One region of the Ochrobactrum sp. A-1 genome, then DNA from elsewhere that is predicted to be linked to it. Evidence: riboswitches for the same ligand, from Rfam matches in the RefSeq annotation. Region 1 holds a riboswitch; each other region holds the start of a gene.
The links. A riboswitch is a leader RNA that binds a small molecule or an ion and turns the genes downstream of it on or off. The one in region 1 is predicted to bind thiamine pyrophosphate.
Positions count from the first base shown of each region.

Region 2: it holds a riboswitch for thiamine pyrophosphate, as region 1 does, so the genes downstream of both, thiC (phosphomethylpyrimidine synthase ThiC) here and thiB (thiamine ABC transporter substrate binding subunit) in region 1, are expected to answer to the same signal.
Region 3: it holds a riboswitch for thiamine pyrophosphate, as region 1 does, so the genes downstream of both, thiD (bifunctional hydroxymethylpyrimidine kinase/phosphomethylpyrimidine kinase) here and thiB (thiamine ABC transporter substrate binding subunit) in region 1, are expected to answer to the same signal.

Region 1 covers NZ_JAKVQC010000004.1:449,653-459,644, reverse strand. The annotation lists gene MKS82_RS11820 (CarD family transcriptional regulator) at 46-627, shown strand; gene MKS82_RS11815 (RNA polymerase factor sigma-32) at 1,033-1,968, shown strand; gene MKS82_RS11810 (MOSC domain-containing protein) at 2,014-2,721, opposite strand; gene cdlP (cell division protease CdlP) at 2,724-4,205, opposite strand; gene thiQ (thiamine ABC transporter ATP-binding protein) at 4,397-5,137, opposite strand; gene thiP (thiamine/thiamine pyrophosphate ABC transporter permease ThiP) at 5,146-6,771, opposite strand; gene thiB (thiamine ABC transporter substrate binding subunit) at 6,768-7,772, opposite strand; TPP riboswitch at 7,814-7,977, opposite strand; gene MKS82_RS11785 (thiamine diphosphokinase) at 8,084-8,731, shown strand; gene MKS82_RS11780 (hypothetical protein) at 8,875-9,159, shown strand; gene MKS82_RS11775 (ABC-F family ATP-binding cassette domain-containing protein) at 9,337-9,992, shown strand, end outside.
Region 2 covers NZ_JAKVQC010000002.1:28,906-38,897, forward strand. The annotation lists gene MKS82_RS00920 (site-specific DNA-methyltransferase) at 1-2,961, shown strand, start outside; gene MKS82_RS00925 (DEAD/DEAH box helicase family protein) at 2,965-6,219, shown strand; gene MKS82_RS00930 (hypothetical protein) at 6,252-6,725, shown strand; gene thiC (phosphomethylpyrimidine synthase ThiC) at 6,898-8,694, opposite strand; TPP riboswitch at 8,772-8,891, opposite strand; gene MKS82_RS00940 (hypothetical protein) at 9,121-9,624, opposite strand.
Region 3 covers NZ_JAKVQC010000003.1:1,411,825-1,421,816, reverse strand. The annotation lists gene MKS82_RS08655 (aldehyde dehydrogenase family protein) at 1-233, shown strand, start outside; gene MKS82_RS08650 (ABC transporter permease) at 284-1,060, opposite strand; gene tenA (thiaminase II) at 1,060-1,755, opposite strand; gene MKS82_RS08640 (ABC transporter substrate-binding protein) at 1,752-2,720, opposite strand; gene MKS82_RS08635 (thiamine phosphate synthase) at 2,717-3,349, opposite strand; gene MKS82_RS08630 (thiazole synthase) at 3,346-4,116, opposite strand; gene thiS (sulfur carrier protein ThiS) at 4,118-4,315, opposite strand; gene thiO (glycine oxidase ThiO) at 4,312-5,316, opposite strand; gene thiD (bifunctional hydroxymethylpyrimidine kinase/phosphomethylpyrimidine kinase) at 5,316-6,191, opposite strand; TPP riboswitch at 6,277-6,383, opposite strand; gene MKS82_RS08610 (putative bifunctional diguanylate cyclase/phosphodiesterase) at 6,618-8,741, shown strand; gene MKS82_RS08605 (heavy metal translocating P-type ATPase) at 9,078-9,992, shown strand, end outside.

The DNA.
Region 1 (9,992 bases):
TCAACCGGCGGGTTGCGCCGGGCACAACAGGGAGTAATGAAGCGTATGTCATCCCAGCAGAAAAAGTCTCCAGTAGCGCGTGGCGGTTTCAAGGCCGGTGAGGCGATCGTGTATCCGGCTCATGGCGTCGGCCAGATCGTCACCATCGAAGAGCAGGAAGTGGCAGGCCACAAGCTCGAGCTTTTCGTGATCGATTTCGAAAAAGACAAGATGCGCCTGAAGGTGCCAGTAGCCAAAGCCGCTTCCATCGGTATGCGCAAGCTGTCGGAGACCGACTATGTTGAACGTGCACTGAAGGTCGTACAGGGTCGCGCACGTGTGAAGCGTACCATGTGGTCGCGCCGCGCCCAGGAATATGATGCGAAGATCAATTCCGGCGATCTGATCTCGATCTCGGAAGTCGTTCGCGATCTTTTCCGCGCTGAGAACCAGCCGGAACAGTCTTATTCGGAACGCCAGCTTTATGAAGCTGCCCTTGATCGCATGGCGCGCGAAATCGCTGCCGTGAACAAGCTTTCGGAAACCGAAGCAGTTCGTCTGATCGAAGCAAATCTCGCCAAGGGACCGAAGCGTGGCAAAGCCGACGCTGAAGCGGATATTGAGGACGATGAAGTCGAAGCCGCATAAGCTTTACTTCGCTTTCTTTCAAAAAAGCCCGGCCAAAGCCGGGCTTTTTTTGTTTGCTACTTGACCAGCAGGAATTGGGTCCGCAGCCCTCCATGCAAATAGAGGGCAATATGGTTTGGTTAAAATTCTATTGAATTTCGCAATCAATCATTAACCTCCCTGGTCATCTTCCTGCGTTGCCAGAGAATTATCTCTTGGAGAGAGGGAACCTGATCGCAGCTGATGCGTTCTCCCAGACACCAGTTCGTAAACGGGTTTGTTTTGCGGCGTAATCATATTGGCCAAAGAATAGGCCTGGCGGGGAGTTTTGGGCGAATTCGCACGTTCGTCCAAGGAGTCTTTGTGGGACTGGCATATCCTTCCACTGAACGCCCGTCGGGCGTGAGTTCAGAACAGGAGAACCAGATGAAGCAGTCATCCATGTGCAGTTCTTCCGCAGTTCCAGCCAATCGCATGCCTATGGTTGCGCGTAGCCTCCCAGCGACAGCAGCCTCTTCTCAATCCATGATCCGCAGCGCAATGTCGGCTCCCTATCTGGAGCGCGAAGAGGAGCGAGCCCTCGCCATTCGCTGGAAGGAACTGAAAGATCAGGAAGCACTACATCGCATCACATCCGCACATATGAGACTGGTCATCTCCATGGCCGGGCGCTTCCGCAAGTTCAAATTGCCGATGAACGATCTCATTCAGGAAGGTTACGTCGGTCTTCTTGAAGCCGCCGCACGTTTCGATCCCGAACGGGAAGTGCGTTTTTCGACCTATGCGTCGTGGTGGATTCGCGCGTCTATGCAGGATTATATCCTGCGCAACTGGTCCATCGTGCGCGGTGGCACGAGTTCGGCGCAAAAGGCGCTGTTTTTCAATCTGCGGCGGCTTCGTTCGAAACTGGCTCAGTCCGATGACAATATGACCAAGGCCGAGATGTATCGGGAAATTTCCGATCAGTTGGGTGTTTCGACAAACGATGTCGAGATCATGGACAGCCGCCTTTCGGGACCAGACAGTTCTCTATCGGCACCTGTGAACAATGACGAGTCTGGCGCGTCCCGTCGTATGGATTTTCTGGTTGACGATCATCCGTTGCAGGACGAGATCGCCGAAAGTTCCATCGATATGGAACGCCGTAATCAGTGGCTTAACGTGGCTCTGGACACGCTGAACGAGCGCGAATTGCACATCATCCGTGAGCGTCGTCTCGATGATGACGGCGTGACGCTCGAAGCGCTGGGTGAAAAGCTTGGCATCTCCAAGGAGAGGGTACGGCAGATTGAAAGTCGTGCTATGGAGAAGCTGAAGATTGCCCTCTTGAGCCAGCACGAACTGGCGGCCTATCAAGCGTAAGCTGTTACAAACAGGGCAACACAAGTAGAGGGGCCGAACGGCTCCTTACTTTTGCGGTTCCGCAGTCTTGCCTTCAAGGCGTGACGACCAGTCCTCGACCTTACGATTTTCGAGGCGGCGCACTGCATAGCGCTTCCAGCTGTCGGCGAGATGGGAAAGCTCTGCCATCGCGGACAGTTCGTCATAGTTTAGCGTGTCGACATAAAGTAGGTGCCAGACACGATGCAATGTCCAGTCCGGTGAAAGGCGGTCGAAGAGTGTCATCGAATCGCCGGTTTCCACGTGACCTTCTTCCAGAACACGATAATACCAGCCTGTCCGTCCCGTCTTCTGGACGCGCACGGCCATGTCGGCGGTTGCAAAGCGTTCGTTCAGTTTCCAGCAAGGCTGGCGGCCCTGTGAAACCTCGACAAGTGCACTGCCGAGCCGGAACCTGTCGCCCACGGCAACATTGTGTTCATCGAGACCCGACGTGGAGATGTTTTCGCCGAAAGCACCGCGCAGATTCAGACGCGGGTTTTCGCCAATCTCTTCGCGCCAGACCGCATAATGATCGTGCGGGTAATGATGAAGCGCCTTTTCCGGGCCGCCATGCACTTTCCGATCGCCCTGCGCGTCGCAGTCCAGCCCTTCGAAAGTCACGCGGGCCTTGCCGGAAACCGGCTGCTTGTCGATGCCGCTTGGAACGCCGCGAGCCCCGAGAGGAGCGACTTTTCCAGCAAGGACAGAGTGGATAAGTGTTTCCGTTATCATAGTTACTCGCTGATCAGCTTCACGCGGTCGCCGACCGAAACCGTCGCTCCCGCCGACATGGCATTGAGAAGGCGGAACAGTTCCAGCTTGCGGGTGGTGCCCTGCATGCGTGCCGACAGGCTGGCCAGCGTGTCGCCCGGCTTCACCGTCACGACGCGGATGCGAAGCGGCTTGATGGCGTTTTGTTCGGCTGGCGACAGCAGGCGGAAGGACTGGGTGACCGTCTGTGAAGCAGGCAGAAGTGCGCTACTGCCTTTCGGTGCCGCCGTCAGGAAGCGATAGACCTTGTTGTTTGCACCAATAACCACAATGTCGAATTGCCATCGGTCGGCACTGGCGCGCGCAGTCGCAGCGGGCAATCTATTGATGGTGGTGGTCTGGATCGAACTGTCGTCGAGACCGGTCACCCAGCCGGACCGGATATAGTCGGCAAGATTCGATCCGGCCGGAAGAGATGCGCCATCGAAACGAATGGCAACTTCGCCGGGGCCGCTTGCCATGACCGCATTGGCTGAATTGTCGATGGTGAAGCCATCTGGTGCCCGGAAGGTGACGCCGAGCTTCGGATGGATGAAGGTCTGTTCGCGGACATAACCTTCATTGGGTGAGTCGCCGTAAAGAAGGCCGTCAATACCGTTGAGGAAGGAATCGCGATCAGTCGTGCCGACTCCTGGTGCGCCGATGCGGCGTGCATGTCCGAGCGCAAGCTGGATACGCTGCGGAGTTGCCGGGTGGCTTGCCAGGAAGTCGAGGCTGGCGTCTGTCGCGCCCGAAACCGAGCGGAAACCCGTATAGGCTTCCATCGATTGCAGGAAACGGGCCGAAGCGAACGGATCATAACCAGCTTCGCCGATCATCTTGATGCCGATGGCATCCGCCTGCAATTCCTGATTACGCGAGAACTGGGCAAGCCGCAACTTGCCGCGCAGCGCTTCTTCGCGGCTGGCAGATTCATTATGCAGCACTTCGCTGGCAACGCGCCCGGCTATGGCTGTCTCAGCTTCCTTCTCCTGCCGCAAAATGCCATGATTGGCAATGACATGGCCCATTTCATGGGCGATGACAGCCGCGACTTCCGAAGAGTCGTTGGCGAGCGCGAGCAGGCCGCGCGTTACGTAGAGATAGCCGCCCGGCAATGCGAAGGCATTGATATTGGGACTATCGAGAATGGTGATGCGATAGGTCTGGTCCGGTTTGTCAGTAACGGTCGTCAGCTTGCCGACGATCTTCGCCACCATGCGTTCAAGCTTCTGGTCCTTGTACTCGCCGCCATAGGTCGCGAGGATACGCGGATGCTGCTGGGCACCAAGCTGTGCCAGCCGGTCATTGCGTGTTACATTGTCGACAGTCACCGGATTGTCGGAAGGCTGCAGTCCCAGATCCTTGCTGGAATTAATCGACTGACAACCTGAAATCAGGGCGATCGCAAGCAAGCCAAGACCGATGGCTGGTTTCCGCCAATTTTGCTGCGTCCATTCTGGCAGGGAGATGGGTAGACACAGGAAGGCCCGGGAACGGGTCGATTGACGGAACAGTATTTTATCCTCGCTTCTGAATCAGATTGCATGATCCGAGGCCAAATCTAGCCACAGACCAGAAAGCGTACAAGCGCACACGAAAGCTGTAGCCGGTTCTTCCGGCAGATTGCGAACAAAATATGTCCGCAACTGTAACTCTATTTGAGGCTTAGACCTGAACTCCGCTTTTCGCCGATATAGTGCCGCAATGCTTCCGGTCCAGTCGGTGAAAGCAGTTCGGCAGAGGGGCCCATCGCGGAAATCCGGCCACTGTCGAGAAAAAGCAACACTGCATCGAGATAGAGCGCATCTTCAGGCGTGTGCGTTACCATCAGCACCGTCATGCCGGTTTCAAGTTGAAGCTCCCTGACCAGATCCAGCATCTGGTGTCGTAGCGCCGGGCCAAGTGAGGCGAAGGCTTCGTCAAGGAGCAGAATCGGGCGCTGGCGTATGAGGGCGCGGGCAATCGCTACGCGCTGGCGTTCGCCGCCGGAAAGCGCTTCAGGCTTGCGCTGTTCTTTGCCTGCGAGACCGACACGCAACAGGGCTTCTGCGATATCGATGCGATCTTCTGCGGTCAGCTTCAGGTTCGGCGAGCGTCCGAGACCGACATTCTGTTCGACGGTCAGGTGGGCAAACAGGTTGTTTTCCTGAAACACCATCGAAACAGGCCGGTCGGCTGGCGAAAGTTCACTGACGTCTTTATCGCCAATGAAGATATGACCGGATTGCGGGAGTTCGAAACCGGCAATCAGGTTGAGAAGTGTCGACTTGCCCGAACCACTTGGCCCGACAACCGCAGCAATGACACCGGCCTTTATCGTCGCATCGAAATGCATGGCGGTTTCGCCATAGCTGAAACGAAGGTCATCGAGGCGAATTTCGGCAAGGGCGTTTATCGTGGCATTCATAGAGAAGGCGTTTCCTTTCGGGATGCGCGATCCGCGATCATCATCAACACGAGGCAAAGCAGCCCGAGAATAAGCGCCAGACCCGCCGCGTCGAATGTGCGATAGCTACCCATGCGCTGCAAGAGGAGATAGGGCAGCGTCAAAAGCGCGTCACTGCCGAACAGGGCAATCGTGCCGAGGTCGCCAAGAGAAAGCGCCATGGCAAAGGCAAAGGCCATGCCGAAAGGTTTGCGGATCGACGGCCAGTCGATGAGCTGGAAACGGTTGAAGCCGCGAATGCCCAGTTGTGCGCAAAGCCGGTTGTGGCGGCTGGCCGCCGTGTCCCATGCGGGCCGCAGAAGACGCACGGCAAAGGGCATGGCCATCGCCGCATTGACGGTGACGACCATGAATGGTGCCATCGCAAACGGATCGGTGAAGTGGCGAAGCAGGATGAACCAGCCGGCGCCGATCACAATTGGCGGCATGACAAGGATCAGGCTGGCACCTGTATCGAAGATGTTGGCGAGCTTAAGTTCTTTCACTGCTTCACGTGCTGACACAAGCGCAAGCGACAGAAAGACCGAGAGGAGTGCTGCGGAAAAACCGAGTACCAGACTGGTGCCGATCGCGCGCCAGACCGTTCTCTCCGTCAATAGTCGTACAAGATCGGCAGCGAGACCGGAGATGACCACACCTGCAATCGGCAGCGCGACATAGAGAAAGCCTGTCCCGATAACGACGATGTTTGAAATGTGCTCAGCCGTGGATACCTTGCCATAGCGTCGTGGTGTCGCGGAATGGGTGAAGGCTTCTTCCGATGGCCTTCCGGTGAGGCGCAGGGCCAGAAGGACAAGCAATGTCAATACAAGCTGCGTGAAGGTGAGGGCGACCGCCCGGCCCGGATCAAAATCGAAATGCAGGCTCTGGTAGATTGCAACTTCCAGGGTGGTGGCACGAGGCCCGCCGCCGAGCGTCAGCACGGTCGTGAAACTGGTCACGCAGAGCATGAAAATGAGGCCAATCATGCCCGGCAGATTGCGCCGGATCACGGGCCATTCGATGAGCCGGAAGCGCGCTCCATTACCCATGCCGAGCTGCGCGGCAAGCTTCCAGTAATCGGTCGGTATGGATTCGTATCCTGCCAGAATGAGACGGACTGCAAGCGGCATATTGAAGAAGATATGGGCGATCAGGATGCCCGTAATGCCGTAAATATCCGGTTGGAATGAGTGGCCTGCCGCTTCGGACAGATGCGCAATGAATCCGTTGCGGCCATAGATGCTGGTGACGCCGAGCACTGCGACGAGTGCAGGCAGGGCAAGCGGCAGGGCAAACAGGCGCAGAATAAGCCCGCGCCCCGGAAAATTTGCTTCGGCATAGAGTGCGCGGGCGACAGGAACCGCAAACAGCACGGAAAGCAGGCTTGAAGCGATTGCCTGCAGGATCGTGAAACGAGCAACCCGCCATAGATAGGTGTCAAAATTGGCAGCGGCATCGAAGCCGCCGCTGCCCGCTTCAAATGCCAATGCGATAAGCGCGCCGCCGGCAAGCATGACCAGAAAGACAAGCGCCAGTGCACCCGCAGCGGGCTTCGCGGCGGATATGTTCTTCGTGCGGTGCTGTGCCGGAAATGTCGTCATTTACTGGTCGCGGCCAGCCATTCATCGACCCATGACTTCCTGTTCTTGGCGACTTCGTCGGAAGGGAGGAGAAGCGTCTTTTCGGGCTTCGGCAGTGCGTCGAAAGCGGCTGGAAGTGGGGCGGAAGTCTTGCCGGCTGGATACATCCAGTTGGTTTCAGGAATGACATCCTGGAAACCGGGGCCGGTCATGAAAGCCAGAAATTTTTGCGCCAGAGGATTTTTTGCGCCGGTCGTGGTTTGAGCGGCTAACTCGATCTGGAGATAATTACCCTCCGGATAGGCCAGAGCCTTATAGCGCTCCGTCTTTTCCGCGATCATGTGATAGGCGGGAGACGTCGTATAGGACAGTACCATCGGGGCTTCGCCCTTGGTGAAGAGTCCATAAGCCTCCGACCAGCCGGGTGTGACGGTGAGAATGCGCTTCTGCAGTTTCTGCCAGGCCGCTTCCGCCTCATTGCCGTAGACGGATTTCATCCAGAGCAGCATGCCCAGCCCCGGCGTTGACGTGCGCGGGTCTTGCAGCACGATCTTCTGCGAAGGATCGCCTTCGACCAGTTCTTTCAGGCTCTTTGGAGGATTGGGCAGCTTTTCCGAATCGTAGACCACGGCGAAATAGCCGTAGTCGTAGGGAACGAAGATATCGTCCTTAAAGCCGCCCGGAACGCTCACATTGCTCTGGTCGATGCCGCTTGGTGCAAAAAAGCCGGTAGCGCGCGCTTCGGTCGTCAGATTGGTATCGAGACCGAGGACGATATCGGCTTTGGTATTGCTGCCTTCGAGCTTGAGACGGTTCAGCAGGGCAACGCCATCGGCGGAGGCGATCCAGTCAACTTCGCAGCCGCATTCCTTCTCGAAGTTTTCCTTGACCTTTGGCCCCGGACCCCATTCGGAAACGAAACTGTCATAGGTATAGACGGTGAGCTTGTCTTTCGCCTGCGCTGAAGGCGTGAAAGCCATAGCTGCGGAAAATGAAATAGCTAGCAAAGATAAAAGCCGCATCACGGCACTTCCTTTCTTTTACTACAAGAGGATTGAGCGCCGTTTATGGAGCGTCTAATCCCTCCGCCGGTGCAAACCGGATCAGGTTCAGCGGGTTGGCCTTTTTTCCGCATTTCTGGACGCAAAACCGTTTTACACTTTTGCTGGAAATGCTTTTGGGCCTCTCAGCCATCCGCGGAAGCGGACGGCACCCCGTTAGAGCGGTTGCGACAATAATCTTTCGCAACGGGAAGGGCAATAATGTTTCGGGGTATCGCACCGGCAGCGAATGCGGGCTTCCGGCGCGGATTAGCCCGTGTTATGAGCGGCTTATGAGCACATTCGTCATTCTCCTCGGCGGCGATCTGGTCGTGACCGATCGCCTGAAGCGCCAAATTGCAGATGCGCGTATTCTCGCTGCCGATAGCGGGATCAGGCATGCTGCGGCGCTTGGTGTCGAACCGGAACTGTGGCTCGGCGATTTCGATTCGACCTCCGCAGAGCTTCGAGTGCAATATGGACACGTGCCGCAAAAGACGTTCCCTGCCGCCAAGGACATGACGGATGGAGAACTGGCCTTCGAGGAAGCCTATATGCGGGGTGCGGATCGGGTGATCCTCTGTGGAGCTTTCGGCGGGCAGCGCACCGACCATACGCTGCTGCACCTGACCATGGCGACAGCGCAGGCGGCAAAAGGGCGGAACGTGCTTTTATCCAGTGGCTCCGAGGAGGCCTGGCCCCTGCCGCCGGGAGATTATGTCTATGACTTTCCCGATGGAACACCGTTCAGTGTGATTAATTTCAACACTGTCGAAGGCCTTTCGATCACAAATGCGGAGTGGCCGTTAGATAATGTGACACTGCCCTTCGGCTCTTCATGGACAGTGTCTAATGTAGTTCGTGGAACACTTCGTGTTACTGCGCATTCTGGATTGGCGATACTTATCGCCAACTTGGCGATGGAGGAAACACCGCGCTGAGGCCGCTAACCTTATTAATCGAAAGAGCTTGACGCTGGCGAGCGAAACGTATTGTAAATGGGCCAAGCGGGTGTCATCTGCTTTACGCCGAAATTGGGGACGCAAAGTCGGTGATTAGTTCAACTCTTGTAGGAGATGTTTCAATGAAATCACGTCTTACGATGATTGCTGTTGCTGGCGTGCTCGCGTTCTCGACGGCTGCATGCACGACGAATGAACAGCGCACGGCCGGTTACGGTGTCGGTGGCGCAGCACTCGGCGCTCTCGCCGGTGGCGCAATCGGCGGCAATGGCCGTGGCGCTCTTGCTGGCGCTGCTATCGGCGGCGTTGCCGGTACGCTCCTTGGTGCAGCCCAGACGCGCAATGGCACGCAGTACTGCCGCTACCGCGATCCGTATGGCCGCGTCTACGAAGCGCCTTGCCAGTAAGCATTGGGCCAGTAATGACTAGGCCAGCAATAGCTGGATAAATAAGTTTGCTGACAGGTCGGGGAAACCCGGCCTGTTTGTTTTTCATGGGTCTTTTCGTGCCGTACCATTTGACAGAACGGCTTTTGTCGCGGACAAGCAGGGCGGAATTTTAAACCCTGTTTATCGAAAAGAACCATGGCACCACCACTCCTTCGCCTCGACCAGATCAAGCTCACCTTTGGAGGCACGCCGCTTCTGGAGGGTGCCGGCCTCTCGGTGAGCGAAGGCGACCGCATCGCGCTCGTAGGACGCAATGGTTCGGGTAAATCCACCCTGCTCAAGATTGCAGCCGGCATGGTGGAGGCGACATCGGGCGAGGTTTTCAAACATCCGGGAGCAACTATCCGCTATCTGCCACAGGTGCCGGATATGGACGGCTTTGCCAATGTGCGTGCCTATGTGGAAGCGGGGCTGGGGCCTGCCGACGACCCGCATCGTGTGACCTATCTTCTCGAACATCTCGGCCTGACGGGAGAAGAAAAGCCGGATCATCTGTCCGGCGGCGAGGCGCGGCGTGCCGCTCTGGCGCGGGTGATTGCACCACAGCCCGACGTTTTGCTGCTGGACGAGCCGACCAACCATCTGGATCTGACCACCATCGAATGGCTGGAAAGTGAACTGCGCCAGATTCGCTCCGCCATTGTTTTGATCTCGCATGACCGCCGCTTTCTGGAGAATGTCAGCCGGGCGACGGTTTGGCTGGATCGTGGCATCACGCGTCGTCTGGAGCAGGGTTTTGGTCATTTCGAGGAATGGCGCGACAAGGTGCTGGAGGATGAAGAGCGCGACCA
Region 2 (9,992 bases), on a different contig from region 1:
TACTACGACAACGGCGATTTCATGAGCCGCCGCTACTTCGCGCGCGAGACGGATGGCAAGGCGGCCCCCTACGCCGTTCCCTATGACGGGCGTGAGGTCTACCTGCACTGGGCCAACCGCGACCAGTACTACATCAAGACATCCGAGTATCTGACCAACTTCACCTTCGATCCGACGCAGGCGAAGGAGTTCAGGGGCAAGCACGGCGCGCTGTTCGAGCAGAAGCCGCTCAAGGTCCACTGCCGGATTGTCTCGGCGTCCGAGGGCGAGCACAACAACGTCAAGGCGTCCGAGCAGACCGAACGCTATTTCATCATCCACGAGCCCGAGCCGGTGAAGATCGAGTCGGGCGACACCGGCGAGCCGGAGCTGGTGATCCAGTTCCAGTACCGCCCGGATCCCGAGAAGACAGGCCAGGAGGGAACGTGGCGCAAGAAGCGGCTTGCCGAGGCGGCGGACAAGGTGAAGGCGCTGCTGCCCGGTTTGGAGGGCGCAGGCGACTATGTGACCGCGCTGATGACCCCGGCGCCGACTGAGGCCGAGAAGGACCGGACGCTGCTGGAGAAGTATCTGGCCCAGTACACGGGCCGGAACACGATGGACTACTTCATCCACAAGGATCTGGGCGGGTTCCTGCGGCGAGAGCTCGACTTCTACATCAAGAACGAAGTCATGCGGCTGGACGACATCGAGTCCGCCGATGCGCCGCGGGTGGAAGCCTATCTGGCCAAGATCAAGGTGCTGCGCCGTGTCGCAAATCACCTGATTGATTTCCTCGCCCAGCTGGAGGACTTCCAGAAGAAGCTGTGGCTGAAGAAGAAGTTCGTCGTAGACACCCAGTACTGCATCACGCTCGATCGCATCCCCGAGGAATTCTACCCGGAGATCGCAGCCAACGAGGCGCAGCGGCAGGAGTGGGTAGATCTCTTTGCTATCGGGGAGGTCGATGGATATTCGTCGCCACTCACGACGGAGTTCCTGAAGTCAAACCGGCACCTCTCAATCGACACTGGCAAGTTCAGCCAGGATTTTTCGGACCGCCTAATATCTAGTATTCCCGATCTTGGAGAAGCGCTCTCCGGCGACGTCATTGATGCCGACAATATGGCGGGCATCGGATTGGCCCTCAGGCGATTCCGCAATCACGCGTCCTGTATCTATATCGACCCTCCATACAACAGCGCCGCATCGGAGATAATATACAAGAACTCTTACAAGCATTCCTCGTGGCTTTCCTTTCTTGCGTCCCGTGTTTCGCTGTCGAAAGGATTGCTTGGCGAGAGCGGTGTTTTCTTTGCCGCGATCGACGACAACGAAGCCGCCCGGCTCGAATTGTGCTGCCAGGATATCTTCGGAGAAGAAAACCATCTTGCGAATATCGCCATCCTGCATAACCCCAAAGGCAGAGACCAGGCCTTCATCGCGGCCGCACATGAATACACATTGATGTTCGCAAAGAACCGCCGCCTCGCAACCGTAAACAGGTTGAAGCTCGAGGCTGAGGAGATCGTCGCAAAGTACCCGAAAGAAGACGAAAGGGGACGCTATCGTGAGCTGCCGCTGAGGCGAAGGGGCTCCGCGCCGTTTCGTGAAGACAGGCCCTTCATGTATTATCCGTTCCTGTACAACAAGAATAACATGGAGTTCAAATTAATCGAAGAAGAAGAATACACGAAAATATATAGCAAGCGTAGATTTGACGATGAATTTGTCGAGGCGCTCAGGCGGAAATACGAGGCGCTTGGCTTCATTTTCATCCTGCCCATCAGGGAGGATGGAAGCTTGGGTCGGTGGCGCTGGGGCTTCGAGAAGTCGAAGACCGAATGCGGGCTCGGAACTTTCTTTCTTCGGGGGAAGGACGACCCGACGGTCTATGCGAAGGACTATGTAGACGACACCTATCTGCCGAAATCACTGTGGTTCGACACCCGGTACGATGCTTCCACGAAAGGAACGAATCTTCTGAAAGACATGTTGCCGGGAAACGCGTTCGACTATCCCAAAAGCATCTATGCCGTCGAGGATCTGGTCTATATGGGCAGCCCGGATCAGGGGCTCGTCGTCGACTATTTTGCGGGATCGGGCACAACCGCGCACTCGGTTATCAACCTGAATCGGAAGTATGGCAGCAAGAGGCGCTACTTGCTTATGGAGATGGGTCGCCACGCTAAAGAGGTTGTCGTGCCCCGAATCCGAAAGGCCGCTTACTCATCGACATGGAAGAACGGCGGCCCGGTAGAACGAGACAGCACGAGCCATGCGTTCAGATATCTCCGTCTTGAGACCTATGAAGATGCTCTCAACAATCTGTCCCTAAAAGCTCCGCAAGAAATGGCGGCAGCGGATCGCTTTTTCGCGCGCGACTACATGCTCCGCTACTGGCTCGACTTCGAGACCAAGGGCAGCCCGTCGCTCCTGAACATCGAATGGTTCGACGATCCGACCGCCTACAAGCTGAAAATCAAGAAGCCCGGTACGGACGAGTATGTTGAGAAGGCCGTTGACCTGGTCGAGACGTTCAACTGGCTGATCGGCCTGCATGTTGAGCATCTGGACCGCTGGCGCGGTTATGACGCCGCCTTCAAGCGCGAGGTCGATCCCGAGCTGCCGGACGACACGAACACCCGGCTGATGCTGGACGGCGCGCTGAAGGAGACGGACGACGGCACCTGGCGCTTCCGCAAGGTCGAGGGTTACACCCTGCGCACCCCCGGCGATCACAACGACCGCGAAAAGGCGCTGGTCGTCTGGCGCAAGCTGACCGGCGATCTCGAGCAGGACAACCTGATGCTGGACGAGTGGTTCCGGAAGTACCGCCTCTCCGCGCAAGACACCGAGTTCGACGTGATCTACGTGAACGGGTCCAACAACCTGCCCAACCTCCGCAAGGACGAGGAGACCTGGAAGGTGCGCCTGATCGAGGAAGCCTTCCACCAGGCGATGTGGGACGTGGAGGGCTGAGCGATGGCGAGAAAGCCCAAATCCAAGATCAAGCCGCTCCCCTTTGGCCACAAGCTAGTGCTCAACCAGTGGATCGTCAGCCTGTTCGGCTTCGATCCGCTGAAGGACCACAAGGACGGCAAGCGCACCCTGCGGCCGGTGCAGCCGCTGGCCAAGACGGTGAAGGACGCGCCCGAGGGCATGACGTCCGAGAACCTGCACCACTTCTACAAGGCGCTGGACGTCCATCTGCAGGCGGGCGCCGAAATCACGCGGGCCGACCTGCTGCGCTACGAGCACAACATCGTCAGCCACACGCTCGCGATCAACGAGAAGCGCGACCGGCCGATCGTCTGGAAGTACTACCAGTGGCTCTCGCTGCTGTTTGCCGAGATCTATCTCGACCGGTTCTTCGCAGACCGCGCCGCGCTGCTGGACGCGCTGAACGCCTATGTCGATGCATTCGACAAGTACTGGAGCGATGAGGGCTACGAGACGGGGATCACGCCCTACGAGCTCGATGACCTGAACAAGCTCTGCCTGCAGAACGCCACCGGCTCGGGGAAGACGTTGCTGATGCACGTCAACTTCCTGCAATTCCGGCACTACGCCTCGAAATCGCCACTTAAGCACGACCTGACGCGGACTGTGCTGATCACGCCGAACGAGCAGCTCTCTCTCCAGCACGCGCGCGAGATGAAGGGCAGCAACATCGTCGCGTCGCGCCTGCTGACGGATAGCGGCGACCTGCTGTCCTCGGGCAAGAACGGGCTGCGCCAGGTAGACTTCACCGAGGTGACCAAGCTCGGAGACACCGACGGGCCCAACGTCATCGCGACACGCAATCTCGGCGACCAGAACCTGCTGCTCGTCGACGAGGCCCATCGCGGGATGGGAAGCCAAGAAGAGCGCGGCTGGTTCCGAAGCCGCGCCCGCCTGTCGGAGAAGGGTTTCGTCTTCGAGTACTCGGCGACGTTGAAAGAGGCCGTTACGGCAGCGAAGCGCCCGGAAATCGAGGCATCCTACGCGAAGACGATCCTGTTCGACTATTCGTACCGGTACTTTTACGAGGACGGCTACGGCAAGGACTACCGCATCTTCAACCTTCCGCGGACCTTCTCCCAGCTTGAGTTCTCGTACCTGACTGCGTGCCTTCTGAGCTTCTACCAGCAGTTGAAGCTCTACGAGGACAAGCACGGCGTTTATGCGCCCTACAACATCGAGAAACCGCTCTGGGTTTTCGTCGGTTCCAGCGTGACCAAGGCCACCGGCTCCAAGGCCGAGAAGGCCACGGTTTCTGACGTAGGCAAGATCCTCGCCTTCATCGCGAAGTTCCTGAAGAGCGAGGGTGCGTCGGCCGCCGAGATTGAGCGGATCCTTACCGGCAACGCTCAGGAGACCGGTCTCCTCGACGAGAACGGCGGCGACATCTTCGCCGGGGGGGTCGTCTACCTTCAACAGCTCATGCTTCGGGAGGGCTGGAAGCCCGGCGACCTGTTCCGCGACATCCTCGAAAAGCTCTTTCAGAACCGGGCCGGTGGTGAGTTGTCGATTGCCCGGATCAAGGGCGACGAGAACGAGATCATGCTACGCGTCGGACAGGCCGAGAAGCCGTTCGGGCTCATCAACGTCGGCGACGCATCTGGCTTGGCGACCCATATTGCTGAGCAGGAGTTCGACAACGTCGCGGTCCTGGAATCCGAGTTTGCCGAGACGATGTTCGGGCAAATCAACCTCTCCAGTTCCCCGGTCAACCTGCTCATCGGTTCCAAACGCTTTGTCGAGGGCTGGGATTGCTGGCGCGTCAGCACCCTTGGTCTCATGCATGTCGGCAAGAGCGAAGGCGCGCAGATTATCCAGCTTTTCGGGCGCGGCGTCCGGCTAAAGGGGCATGACTGGTCGCTCCAGCGCAGCGGCTTCGCCACCCCCACTCATCAACCGGAACTCATACAGTACGTCGAGACCCTGAATGTCTTCGGGATCGAGGCCGACTTCATGGAGCGATTCCGAAAGTTCCTTGAAGAGGAAGAGCTGCCCCGCAACGATCAGAAGCAGGTCTTCACAGTTCCGCTGACGGTCACATACGACTTCGGGCAACGCCTCAAGGTGCTGCGCCCCCGAAAGAAGCGCGGTGACGGTCGCGAGTACGATTTCAAGAGGGACGGCGCTGTGCCGGCCCTGACGTTGATCCCAGAAAAGATACGCCAAAAGGGCGTCGCGATAGACTGGTATCCTCGGATCCAGTCTCTCGAGTCCAAGAAGGGCACCAAGCTGGGCACCAAGGAGGAGACCGTTTTCGAGGATGGTCACCTGGACTTCCTGGACTACGATGACCTTTTCTTCCGGCTTGAGAAATTCAAGCGTGAGCGCACCTGGCACAATCTCAACATTTCCAAGTCCATGATCAGGACGCTGCTCACTGACCGGACCTGGTACAAGGTCGTCGTGCCTTCGGGGAAGATGGAGTTCTCGGATTTTGGAAACGTTGCGCTTTGGCAGGAGATGGCGGCGGAACTCCTGCAGAGATTCTCGGAAGAATACTACAACTACTGCAAGGCGGCCTTTATCGAGCCACGCCTTGAGCTCCGTGAGATCGAGGCCGGCGACGGAAGCCTGCCTGAAGCGGACGAATACCAGCTAATCGTCGATGCCAGCGAAACAGCGCTCATTAATGACATCCAGAACCTCACCAGCGAGATATCCGCTCGAAAAGCCGGGGTGTTGCGTGCTGGCGACTTGAAAGGCTGCCTGTTTGGCACGCATCTCTACGAGCCCGTGCTTCATGCGGCCAAGGGAAGCAAAATCCAGATTGCGCCGGTTTCATTGAATGAGAGCGAATTCCAGTTCCTGGATGATCTGCGCCTCTTCATCGAAAAGGATCAAGCACGGCTGGCGGCGGAAGGAATTGAACTATTCTTGCTTCGCAATGAGAGCCGCGGGCGCGGAGTGGGCTTCTTTGAGGCAGGCAATTTCTATCCCGACTTCCTTCTATGGCTTGTGAAGGACGGCAGACAGCACTTGGCTTTCGTCGAGCCTCATGGCCTCCAGCATGAAGGCCCTGGCCACAAGAAGATCGAGTTCCATCAGGTCATCAAGGGCATCCAGGCAAGGCTCGCCAGTGAGAACGTTATACTGAACAGCTTTATCGTCACACCGACACGGTTCGGCAATCTGAACTGGGGCAAGACGATCCATGAATTAGAGGATATGCATGTGCTGTTCATGGAGGATCAAAAAGACACCTATGTCGCCTCAATAATAAATCGAATGGCGGCATAGATGGAGTTTTTGCGATGTCGGCAATTTCAAGCGTGAGACCTAGCTGGTTTGTCGGTGCCGCGTACAATCGCACCGAGGACCAGACGCCTCGATTTCTCGCCGAGGGTATCTGGGAAAACGGCTACGAGGACGGGAAGTACGGCGATCTCGTGTGCTCGATGCGACCGGGCGACAGGATCGCGATCAAGTCGTCCTATACTCGCAAGCGAGAACTGCCGTTCGACAACCGCAGCGCCACTGTCTCAGTGATGGCCATAAAGGCGGTCGGCACGATCACTGCCAATCTAGACGATGGCAAGCGTGTTCAGGTCAACTGGACGCCCGTATCGCCGCCCCGTGAATGGTACTTCTACACAAACCGCGCCACGGTTTGGCGGGTCGCGCCGGGCGGCTGGATGGAGGATGGCCTCCTCGCCTTCACATTCGACGGCCAGCAGCAGGACCTCGACCGGTTCCGGAATGAACCGTTCTGGCGGGAGCGGTTCGGCGACGCGGACGGCGAGTAGCGTTTCTGCTGGACATCTTTCTACAGCGCCGTTGCGGCAAAGATCCTGGACTACCGGGCAGACCGCAAACCCCTGATCGAAGGCCTCCATGCAATCGCGCAAGAGATGGCGAGGCTATCAAACGTCATTACGGCCTCATCAGGAGATGAGGCCGTATAACAGTCTGGGCTGATCAGCCTACCGGCATGTAGAGGTCACCGCCCTCCCGGTATTTCTGCGCCATTGCAGCCATGCCCTCTTTCTGTGCTTCAGCACGGATGTCATGCGAAATTCGCATCGAGCAGAATTTCGGCCCGCACATTGAGCAGAAATGTGCGACTTTATGTGCCTCTTTTGGCAAGGTCTCGTCGTGAAAAGCTTGCGCTGTTTCAGGATCAAGAGACAAATTGAACTGGTCTTCCCAGCGGAACTCGAATCTGGCCCGAGAAAGGGCATCGTCACGAATTTTCGCGGCCGGATGCCCTTTGGCCAGATCTGCGGCATGAGCTGCAATCTTGTAGGTGATAACCCCAGTTTTCACATCGTCGCGATCAGGCAGGCCCAGATGCTCCTTGGGTGTAACATAGCAAAGCATCGCCGTGCCAAACCAGCCGATCATTGCAGCCCCGATGCCGCTGGTGATGTGATCATAGCCTGGTGCAATATCGGTTGTCAGCGGCCCAAGCGTATAAAACGGCGCCTCGCCGCAAACGGCAAGCTGCCTGTCCATATTCTCCTTGATCTTGTGCATCGGCACATGACCTGGCCCTTCGATGATGACCTGACAATCCTTCGCCAAGGCGATTTTAGTTAGCTCACCCAGTGTCTCCAGTTCAGCAAATTGTGCAGCGTCATTCGCATCGGCAATCGAGCCGGGACGCAAGCCGTCACCAAGGCTGAAGCTGACATCATAGGCGCGCATGATGTCACAAATGTCCTCGAAGTGTTCATAAAGGAAGCTTTCCCGGTGGTGATGGAGGCACCATTTTGCCATGATCGAGCCGCCACGTGACACGATGCCGGTCACGCGTTCAATCGTCAACGGGATCATATGCAGTCGCACCCCGGCATGGATCGTGAAATAGTCCACCCCCTGTTCGGCCTGCTCGATCAGCGTGTCGCGAAACACCTCCCAGGACAAGTTCTCGGCGATACCACCGACCTTCTCCAGTGCCTGGTAGATCGGGACGGTGCCAATCGGAACGGGCGAATTACGGATGATCCATTCGCGGATATTATGGATATTTCGCCCCGTAGACAGGTCCATCACCGTATCCGCACCCCAGCGTGTCGCCCAAACCATCTTCTCGACCTCATCAGCCATCGAAGATGTTACCGCCGAATTGCCGATATTGGCGTTGATCTTGACCAGAAAATTGCGGCCGATAATCATTGGTTCGGCCTCGGGATGATTGATGTTGGATGGGATGACCGCCCGTCCACGTGCCACTTCATCGCGCACGAATTCTGGCGTGACGAAATCGGGAATAGATGCACCAAAATCCTGACCGTCTCGCGCCAGTGCTTCCCGCTCAGCCTTGCGGCCAAGATTTTCACGGATAGCGATAAACTCCATCTCGGGTGTAACGATGCCTGCCCTGGCATAGGCAAGCTGAGTGACGGCCTTGCCACCAGATGCCCGCAAGGGCCGGTGCCGGGTAGGGAATTCAGGTGCCAGCCGGTCGCCGGAAACAAAGCCGTTATCCTCGGGCTTGACCTGTCTCCCGTCGTAAGTTTCAACATCGCCTCGCGCCATGATCCAGCTTTCACGCAAACGCGGCAGGCCACGCTCAATAGCGATCTCGACACCGGGATCGGTATAAGGACCGGAGGAGTCATATACTGTCACCGGTGGTTCGCCGGCGCTGGGATGCAGGGCAATCTCGCGCATGGGCACGCGTATATCTGGATACAGCACACCGGGCTTGAAGACCTTAGACGAAGCAGGCAGCGGTCCGGTCGTAACTGTCGGGATTTGTTTGGACGTCATTTCGAGGTTCCTCGTGTCGTGGTTATGGAGACCAGCGCTGACGAGAGGAAATGCATGCCCGATTCCCGTATGCGGCCGAGAAGGCATCAGCACCGTCCCTACGCCAGCATGAACTGGATCAGGTTCATAGGGTCACTGCGCTGCCTTGCGGCCCAGCAGAATCTCAGCCCCTTGACGGGACACCCCTGGTGGAAATCTCAGATTACCCAACGCTGTCTGAGTCGTCAATTACACATGGTTCACTCGTTAACTGTGCGCATAAGCTATAAAAAGCCGGCTGTTTTGATATCATGCTGACTTTATAAAATCGCATGACTCCAGGCACAGGGTCAGAGAGCTAACCTGAAAACAACCCCTCTCGCTGAAGCTCTTCGGCATTTAGATTCAAGTGAGTAAATAGAAAAACGAAATTAGCTTCGTAGAGTGTTAAGTCACCCCCTCAATCACCCTGCGTACATCTTTCACGGCACACACGATCTGGCGCCGCAACAGCAGCGCGATGGTGAGCCCTCCAAGGGCAAGTGCACTGATCGCGACGACGGTCTGCCAGTCCATGCCGGTGAGAGCTGCAAGGCCTGCACCACCCGAGCCAAAGATGGTGGTGATCCAACTCCACTGATCGGTGCGCTTGCGGATTTCAGCTTCGACGGTGATCGGCACGACCGGCTTGTCGATTTCCCGTTCCACCAGGATTTCACGGACAGGCTGGGTATCATGGTGGCGCTTCTTTACCTGAGCCAAGATCTGGCGCACCCGGTCTGGGTTCACAGCGGCGTTCTGGCCGGCATAAGCACCTTTGCCGGAGGTGGTCGGGAGCGAGGCCCACTCGCGTGCGAGATTGTTGATGAGTGTATCTTGGGAAAGTCGCCCTGCGAGATACTTGTCGATACCACGCAGGCCGAGCAGATAGCAGGCGCATCGATCCTGCATGGCGGCGTCGAACAGGGCGGACGTTGGTAGACCAAGCGTCTTGCGGATGGTGCGCACCATCTGATAGCGACCGAGGGCTGACGAGTTGAAGCGGTTCTTGGGATGTTCAGCATGCGGGTTTGCAGAGCATCAATTTCTTGTAGTGTCATGTTGACGAGATTGACGTCGCCGCCAGTGAAGGCACCGTAGGCCAGCGTCTCGTTATAGCCACGCTTCCTGTCCGTGCCCTCGGCAAAGCCGATCAGATCGAGCAACGGACGATAGACATGATACTTGTCTGGTGCAGCCGGGATCGCCGCGCCGGAGAGCACGTTGGTGGTCATGATGATGATCCTTTCGCGAGATTGCCGAGCGATGACACAATGCGC
Region 3 (9,992 bases), on a different contig from region 1:
ACGATACGAGCTTCGGCCTGTCGTCGGGCATCTGCACGACGAGCCTGAAATATGCCACGCATTTCAAGCGCAATTCGGAAGCGGGCATGGTGATGGTCAATCTGCCGACCGCGGGTGTCGATTTCCATGTACCGTTCGGCGGGCGCAAGGGTTCGAGCTACGGTCCGCGCGAGCAGGGCCGCTATGCCGCCGAGTTCTACACCACCGTCAAGACAGCCTATACGCTGGCCTGATTGTTGTGTGAGTGAATGCAAAAAAACCGGCGGTTTCCCCGCCGGTTTTTTTATGCGGCTTTTCGCGGCCAGGCGGCAAGCTTGCGGGCGAAATGCGACACCGTGCCATGCAGCAGCATGGTGAAGGCCGCCAGCACGAACAGGCAGGCGAACATCAGATCCACTTTGGCGCGTCCATTGGCGAGCAGCATCAGATAGCCGAGGCCCTTCGATGCACCGACCCATTCGCCTACCACCGCGCCGATGGGCGCATAGACGGCGGCGAGGCTCAAGCCCGACGCCAGCGAAGGAAAGGCGGATGGGATGCGGATGCGAAAGAGGATCGCCATGCGTCCGGCCCCCAGAATTTCCGCCGCGTCGATCAGGCTCGTTTCGGTGCGACGCATACCGTCGAAGAAGGTCGAAACGACGGGAAAGAAGATCATCAGCACTGTGACCGCGATCTTCGACGCCGGTCCATAGCCAAGCCACAAAGTCAAAATGGGGGCGAGCGCGAAGATGGGGATCGCCTGACTGAAAACCATGGCGGGCATGACAAGCCGCTGCGCCAGCGGCGACATCATCAGTCCGATGGCTGTGGCGATGCCGACCGAGCTGCCAAGGAGGAGGCCGCCCAACACCTCACCGATAGTGGCGGCGGCGTTCTCGGCAATCAGCCCGGCGTTGCCGATCAGTGACTGCACCACATCCAGCGGGCCGGGCAGGATGAAGCGCGGCATCTGGCCGATGCTCACCACCGCCTGCCAGATGGCAAGCGCTATGGCAGCCGACAGCAAGCCGTCGGCAGCGCGCTTTTTCCGGCTTCGGTTCGGGAGTGCTTCGTTCACTATCCGGCCTTCAAACCCATAGACCAGAAATTGGCTTCGAGCCTGCTTGCGGTGGCAAAAATCTGGCAGAGCTTTGGCCAGCGCGGGCTTTTCTCGAAGTTGTCGCCGATACGGTCCTTTGCGGCCTGATCGAACAGTTTGCCGACCGTGTGGCACATGTCCTGATATTCAGGCCCCGCATAGGTGTCGATCCACTCCTGATAAGGCGTACCGGGCAGGGCGGTCACGGCAAGGTTCAGGCCGATTTCGCCATAACCATGCGCGCAGGGCACGAGCGCTGTCAGCAGGTCGAGAAAGTCGCCCGCCTGTCCGCAATCGAGCACATAGCGCGTATAAGCGAGGTTTTCCGGCTCTTCCTTCGTTGCATAAAGCTCGTCTTCGCTGATCCCTTCACGGGCGCAGATGCCGACATGAAGTGGCAGTTCCGTCACAGCCAGACCATGCATGATCTGGGCGCAAAGCCTAGTTTCCTGTAATGTATTGGCCTTGACGACGCCAAGCGCAAAGGCGCGGGCATAGTGGTGCAGATAGACATAATCCTGACGGAGATAATGCAGGAAGGCCGCCTTGGGTAACGTGCCGTCACCCAATCCGCGCACGAATGCATGATCGATATAGGGCTTCCAGTCATCAAGGGTCGCGGCGCGCAGGCGCGTGAACAGTTCGGATGAATAATGCGGCTGTGGCTGGCTCATGACTTGCTCCCTTCCGCGTTGACGTCGATGGCGAATTTCTCGACAGGCAGGATGGAGGGCACCAGATTGTGCTCCTTGAGATAGGCTTCGTAACGCCGCCAGCGGCCATAATCGAGGCTCGCAGGTGCGCGCGAGAAGCGGGCAACCGTGTCCTTCCAGGCGCGCTGGTTCAGCTCGTCCTTCAGTTCCGTGCTGTAGGATGAAAACAGCTCGTAGCCCTTGTCCGGGTGATTGACGATATATTGCGCAGCCTTCTCTGTGGCCGACAGGAAGCGCGAAATCTTGTCCTTTTCCGCCGCGTCCAGTTTGTCGGAAGCTGCGACATAGACCAGCTCGTCATAGACCGGCACGCCTTCTTCCTCGACGAAGAAGCATTTGCCGGGCACGCCTTCGACGGCCATCTGGTTCAATTCGACATTGCGATAAGCGCCCATCACGGCATCGACCTGTTTCGACATCAGCGATGGCGCCAGCGAGAAATTGACGTTGATGAGCTCGACATCCGAGAGTTTGACGCCGTGCTGGCCGAGAATGGTGCCGAGCAATGTTTCCTCGGTTCCGGCGACCGAATAGCCGATCTTCTTGCCCTTGAGATCGGCGATGGAATTCACCGATCCATCGTCGCGGGTCATCAGGCAGTTGAGCGGCGAGTCGATCAGCGTGCCGACGCGGATAAGCGGCAGGCCTTCATGCACCTGAAGATGCACCTGCTGCTGATAGGAAATGGCGAGGTCGGCCTGTCCTGCCGCCACCATCTTGGTGGGCGTTGATGCATCGGCGGGCGCGACGATATCCACCTCCAGCCCGGCATCCTTGAAATAGCCGAGCTTGTCGGCGACGATGATGGGACCGTGATCGGGGTTCACATACCAGTCGAGAATGAGCTTGAGCTTGTCGTCGGCGTGAGCCGAAGTGGCAGTGGTGAAAGCGAGGCCGAACAGGGCGGCGAAGGCAATCTTTTTCATGGGGTCTGCTCCAGAGCTTTTCCGGCGAACGCGCGCGTGGTTTCAATCCATTGGCGCAAGCGGCTTTCGGGGTCGGCATTGAGGGTGATGTCGGTGACGACGGAAACGATATCGGCACCCGCTTCGAAAACGCCCGGTGCGCGCTCGACGCTCATGCCGCCGATCCCAACCAGCGGAATATCGCCGATCCGTGCTTTCCATTGTCCAAGACGGGGCAGGCCCTGCTCGTGCCATTTCATCTTTTTTAAAATGGTCGGATAGATGGGGCCGAGCGCAATATAGTCGGGCTTGACCGACAAAGCGCGGTCGAGTTCGGCTTCGTCATGGCTGGAAACGCCGAGCTTCAGGCCGCCCGCGCGAATGGCGTCGAGATCGGCATCGTCGAGATCTTCCTGTCCGAGATGGATGAAGTCGCAGCCTTCCTCCAGCGCCAGCTTCCAGTAGTCGTTGACGATGAGCTGGCAGTCATGTGCAAGGCAGATTTCCCGTGCGGCGCGGATTTCACTGCGCAGTTCGGGCTCGCTCTTATCCTTGACGCGTAATTGCACCAGCTTGACGCCGAGAGGCACCATGCGTTCAAGCCATTTGGCGCTGTCGAAAATCGGGTAAAACGGATCGAGGGCCATCACAAAAATGCCTTTCCGAGAAGGGGAGTAGAGGGGGCGGCCATGTCGCGCGCTTCGATGGCGTCCGCTTCGAAAGCGAGCCGCCCGGCTTCGATGGCGAGCGCGAAACCGCGCGCCATGGCCACCGGATCGCCAGCCTTGGCAACGGCGGTGTTGATGAGCACGGCGTCATAGCCCAGTTCCATCGCCGCCGCCGCGTGGGACGGCACGCCGATGCCGGCATCGACAACAAGCGGAATATCGGGGAAATGCGCCCGCATGGTTTTCAGCGCATAAGGATTGTTGAGGCCACGGCCCGAGCCGATGGGCGCACCCCAGGGCATCAGCACCTTGCAACCGGCCTCGATCAGCTTTTCCGCGACGACAAGATCGTCATTCATATAGGGAAAGACCTCAAAGCCATCGTCGCAGAGCGTGCGTGCTGCTTCGACCAGACCGAACGGGTCAGGCTGCAACGTGTCGTGATCGCCGATCACCTCCAGCTTGATCCAGTTGGTGCCGAAGATTTCGCGTGCCATCCGGGCGGTGGTCACTGCTTCGCGCGACGTGTGGCAGCCTGCCGTGTTGGGCAGAACGGCCACGCCCAGCTCCCGGATCAGCGCCCAGAAGTCCTGTCCGGCGCGGGCCTCGCCGCTTTCGCGACGCAGCGACACGGTAACGATTCCGGCCTGCGAGGCGCGCACCGCATCGGCAAGAATAGCGGGCGATGGATATTGCGCCGTGCCGAGCAGCAGGCGGCTTTCAAACGTTTTTCCGTAGAATTCGAGCATCTCAGCCTCCCTGCATCGGGGCCAGAACTTCGATGCGGTCGCCAGGCGACAGGAGCGTGGCTGCGCGTTCGTCGCTGGCCACGAATTCGCCGTTCAGCGCGGTTGCAACAACCGCTTCATCCAGCTCGATCTCGGTGAGCAGCGCCGCCAGATTGGCGGCTGCCGTGGTGATGACCTCACCGTTCAGCACGATTGTCATGCGTAGTCCTCCACAAATTCTGGCATAGGTTCCGGCGCATCTTCCGGCATGGTCGCGCTCGCAACCGCCATGCGCGCTATCGCCGGCGAAAGCAGGAAGCCGTGGCGGTAAAGCCCGTTGACATAGATGGTTTTGCCACGCCGTCTCACGCGGGGCAGATTGTCGGGAAATGCGGGGCGCGCATCGACGCCCGTTTCGAGAATTTCCGCCTCGCCGAAGGCTGGATGCAGCGCATAGGCGGCGCTTAAAAGTTCCAGCGTCGAGCGCACGCTGATGCCGGATCGCTCGCCGCTTTCGATCATCGTCGCGCCGATCATGTGCACGCCGTCGCCGCGCGGCACGATGTAGAGCGGAATACGCGGATGCAGGAGGCGCACGGGCCGCTTGAGATTGATGTCGCGTGAGCGGACAACCAGCATCTCACCCTTGACGCCGCGCAGGTCCTGCAACTGATCACGCGCTGCAAGACCGCGCGCATCGACGGTCATGTCGGCCTCGATTTTTACGTCTTTCGCATCCTGCCCCAGATGAAAGACCACGCCTTTCTTCTGCAGGTTTTCGGCGAGCTCAATCAGCGTTTTGCGCGGGTTGAGATGGCCTTCGCCTGCAAAGAAAAGTCCTTGCCGAAAACGGCCTGCAAGGTCTGGTTCCAGCGCATCGATCTGCACTTGATCAATGGTGTCGAATGCCTCCGTCCTGCGGGCAAAGCGACGAAGTTCGGTCGCATCGCGTGTGTGCGAGAGCACAAGCGTACCCTTGCGATGGACTGTCGAAACGTGCCGTTCCCACCAGCCAATCGCTTCCTGCCCCAGGCGAACGACCGGTTCTTCCGCGCTCTCGCCCTCGCACCATGGGGCAAGCATTCCACCCGCAAACCACGAGCAACTGTCGGACCCGATTTCCACGCTCTTGGCAATCACGGTGACGGCGTGGCCCTGATCGGTGAATTCGGCGGCGGTGGCCAATCCGGCAACGCCCGCGCCGATAATGGTAACGCGCATCAGACGGTCTCCCCTGTAGTTGTGTTCCAGAGGTTGTGGAAATGATGCACCGGCCCATGGCCGTGACCGACTTTCAATGTATCGGCGGCACGGATTGCGCCTTGCAGATAGGTATGTGCCGTTTGCAGTGCCTGTTCGAGCGGCAGGTTTTTTGCCAGTTGCGCCGCGATGGCCGAAGAGAGCGTACAGCCTGTGCCATGCGTGTTGGCAGTCAGGATGCGCGGCGCTTCGAGGCGCAGGGTGGGCTGGTCACGGCGGATCAGCAGATCGACGCAGATTTTGCCTTCCGCATGACCGCCCTTCATCAATACGGCTTTCGCGCCCATTTCGAGCAGAGCGCGGCCCTGTTCCTCGGCTTGGCCGTCGTTGCGTGCCGTATCGCAATCGAGCAGACAGGCAGCTTCGGGCCGGTTCGGGGTGAGAAGCGTGGCCTGCGGCAACAGTTTCCGGCGCAACAGCGCAATGGCGTTTTCGCTCAAAAGCCGGTCGCCGGATTTTGCCACCATGACGGGGTCGAGCACGATGGGCCCGGAAAAATGCGCAAGGCCGCGCGCGATGGCCTCGATGGTTTCCGGCACCGAAACCATGCCGATCTTCACCGCCGCGACATTGAGATCGCTGAATACGGCGTCGATCTGCCCGGCGACGATGTCTGCCGGGACATCGTGTACGGCGCTGACGGTGCGCGTGTTCTGCACAGTGACGGCGGCAATGACGCTGGCGCCATAGACGCCGAGCGCGGAGAATGTCTTGAGATCGGCCTGAATGCCAGCACCGCCGCCGCTGTCGGAACCGGCGATGGTCACGCATATCGGTATCGGCGACGCCCGGTCGCTTGTCGATGTTGTTCGGGAGAAACTGTGTTTTTGGTCCATATGTCGTCTCTCATTCCGAACGGAAGATGAGACGCCATGAACATGAGCGGAGCCTGAGCTCCATTGGGGAATATTCCCGGTCCGCGACGCGCCAAACTCCGTTCCCTACGCAGGTATTACCCGGATCAGGTTCAATGGGTTAACGCGAGAATGCGTCTCTCAGCCTCTTTCGAGACACCCCAACGAATTTTGCATCTGTAGGCATAGGCCGGAAGTTGAAGCTGGTCAAGCGATGGAAAAAGTGTGGCTTAGAAGAAATTCCTTAAATCGACCCTCGATTTGTATATGGTTTATTAAAATTCTCGGCTTTAATCTATGTTCGGGGTGCATCTTCCGCGTGTTGCTCATAGTGCTATGAAACAAGACGGCCTGCTTGTGAGATGGGTCGGAATTATCCTGTAGGATCAGTCGGATGAGGGGTTTGCGATGAGGAAGCGGAAGGGCGCTTCGGCTTCAGCTGAAGACACGATGGCGCGCGCGTCCGAACCGGACTTCCGCATCCTTTTTACAACCCATCCGACACCTATGTGGGTTTATGACCCGGAAACACTGCGTTTCATCGTGATGAATGACGCAGCCTACCGGCTCTACGGCTATACTGCTGACGAGATTCCGGGCATGACAGTGCTCGATATTCGCCCACAGACCGAACGGGATCGGATGCTTGCCGCTATACGGGACCGAAGCGATCTTGAGCGACCGGAGCGCTGGCAGCATCTGCGCGCCAATGGTGAAACCATCGACGTTCTGACCTATGGACGCCAGGTAATATTCGATGGCAAGGAAGCAATTCTGGCTATTGTTCAGGATAGGACAGAATTGGCGGCGGCCAATCGTCAGGCAACTCACGCCCAAACCTTACTGGACAGTCTCGTCAACAATCTGCCGCTAGGCGTCTTCGTCAAGGATATGCACGATGAGGGTCGTTATGTGCTCTACAATCAGGCAGCATCCGCGGCGAGCGGACAGCCGATAGACGAGGCTATCGGGTCAACAGACCTGGATCTTTTCCCCAAGCGCGAAGCAGCTGTCATCAGCCAGCAGGACCGAATGGCAATGCAGCGTCGGGAAGTGTTGAGTGTTGAACGCAAGATCGAGCGCAAGGATGGAACGTCGCGCACGGTGCGGATCATAAAATGCTCGATTCCGCCCGTCGAAGGGAATGAACCTCGTTATTTGATTGGTCTCCTTGAGGATATAACCGAACGGCGTGAGATCGAAGAACGCATGGCGCATATTGCCATGCATGACAGTCTGACCGGTCTGCCGAACCGCGCCTATTTCTCCCACCATGTTGAGGGACTATTGAAAAAGGGCGGAGATTCCCAGCCTTTCGCCTTGTTCTATCTCGACATCGACCATTTCAAGAACATCAACGATAGTATCGGCCATCAGGCGGGTGACCAGCTTTTGCAGGAAGTGGCGCATCGTTTGAAGCAAATCACGACCCCGGATGAATTCATTGCCCGGCTGGGCGGTGACGAATTCGCTATCGTTTATCGCAGCGGCACACTGGGGCAGATCGCGATGTTTGCCGACCGCATTCTTTCGGCTTTTCAGGATGCGTTCAAGCTGGTGGGCAATTCGGAATTCGTCACCTGCAGCATGGGGATTGCCCAGGCGCCATTGCATGGCGACAACCCAGATGTGCTGATGCGCAATGCCGATCTAGCGCTTTACGCCTCGAAATCTGGTGGACGTCGCACATTCCGTTTCTATCAGCATTCCCTGCGCCTGGCGGCTGAGAAGCGCTATGTCATGACCGGTGAACTTCGCCAGGCTCTATTGGATGAACAATTCGAGCTTCACTATCAGCCGATATTCAATCTTGAGAGCGGCAAGATTTCCGGTTTTGAAGCGCTAATCCGCTGGCGTCATCCAGAGCGGGGCATGGTTTCTCCTGCAGAGTTCATTCCATTGGCAGAAGAAACAGGTTTGATCGGACCGATTGGCGAGTGGGTTCTAAGGGCGGCATGTCGGGAGGCTGTTCTCTGGCCGGAGGACATCAAGGTTTCCGTTAATCTCTCGCCGGTCCAGTTCAGCCAGACAACGCTTTTGCACTCGGTTACGGACGCGCTTGAAGCGGCGCGTCTTTCACCGGACAGACTTGAGCTTGAAATCACGGAGTCGGTCTTCCTGTCGAACAGCAAGAACAATATCGAGCTGCTGTTCGAACTGCGCCGACTGGGTGTTCGTATTGCTATGGACGATTTCGGGACCGGCTATTCTTCGCTCAGTTATCTGCGATCATTTCCTTTCGATAAAATCAAGATTGATCGCAGTTTCGTTTCGGGCATCGAAGTCGATACGCGCGATCTGGCCATCATTCAGGCCGTCGCGACGCTTGGCGCGGGCTTCAACATTGTCACGACGGCTGAGGGCGTGGAAACCGCCCAACAGCTGGAGCGTCTGAAGACCGAGCGTTTTGGTGAGGTGCAGGGTTTCCTGACCGGGCGGCCAATGCCTGCTGGCGACGTGCATTCGTTCATTCAAAATCGCAGCAATGTCGGTCTGGAAATGCCTGCGGCACATAACAGATTGCCGATTTAGCACTACAGTTGCATTCTTCGTGATGCCGGGCTGCAAAGAGCAATTTGTCTGCGTTCCGGTGCCCACGTAGCTTTCTCTGGCGCATAGCCTTATCCGAAAAGTCTGCAAATTTTTGGGACTATACCTGGAGGTACGCTCCACTCCGGTTTTCGAAAATCACTCTTTCGCCACGGCCTGACGAATTTGCAACTGTAGTGTTAGAGCACGTCTCCCGAAGTCGCGAAATATCCTGATCGAACCTTGTTTCAAAAAGGGCTTGACCTTCCAACGGTGGGAAGGACTATCTAGAGAGCAACTCTCGAATTATGCCCTTTCCGGGCGATGAAAGGGATTGCCATGAACAAGCCTGTTAATCACGAAACCATCAGTTTTCCAGTGCCCGTCGAAGGGATGAGTTGCGCGTCTTGCGTGTCATCCGTTGAAAAAGCCGTGTCCAAAGTTCCGGGCGTCGACAAGGTTTCCGTCAATCTCGCAACGGAACGCGCCGATGTGACTTTCAAAGGCGCGCCAGATCTGCCTTCGGTGATCGATGCCATTCGCAAGGCGGGTTATGAAGTCCCGGCTGCCAGCATAGATCTGGCGATTGAGGGCATGAGTTGCGCTTCCTGTGTCAGCAAGGTCGAAAAGGCATTGAACGGCGTGCCAGGTGTGACCCGCGCCAGCGTCAACCTCGCAACGGAGCGGGCGCATGTCGATCTGGCAGGGCAGGTATCGGTCAACGAGCTTATCAAGGCAGTTGAAAGTGCTGGCTATGAGGCGCGGTCACTTGATGAAAAGCAGGGCAGCGAAAAACAGGAGACCCAGTCCGAAAAGCGGGATGCGGAAGCGGCAGAACTGAAGAAAAGCGTCATCCTCGCCGCCCTTCTGACATTGCCTGTGTTCGTGCTGGAGATGGGGTCGCATCTCATCCCGGCGGTCCATATGTTCGTCATGGACCGCATTGGCATGCAGAACAGCTGGTATCTGCAGCTCGTGCTCACAACGCTGGTTCTGTTCGGGCCGGGCCTGCGCTTTTTCAAGAAAGGCATACCGACACTCCTGCGCGGCACGCCCGACATGAATTCGCTCGTCGTGGTCGGTACGCTCGCGGCCTGGGGCTTCTCCGTCGTTGCAACTTTTCTTCCGGGAGTGCTGCCCGAGGGTACGGTGAATGTCTATTTTGAAGCCGCCGCCGTCATCGTCACGCTGATCCTGATCGGGCGTTATCTGGAAGCGCGCGCCAAGGGGCGCACCAGTGCGGCTATCAGCCGA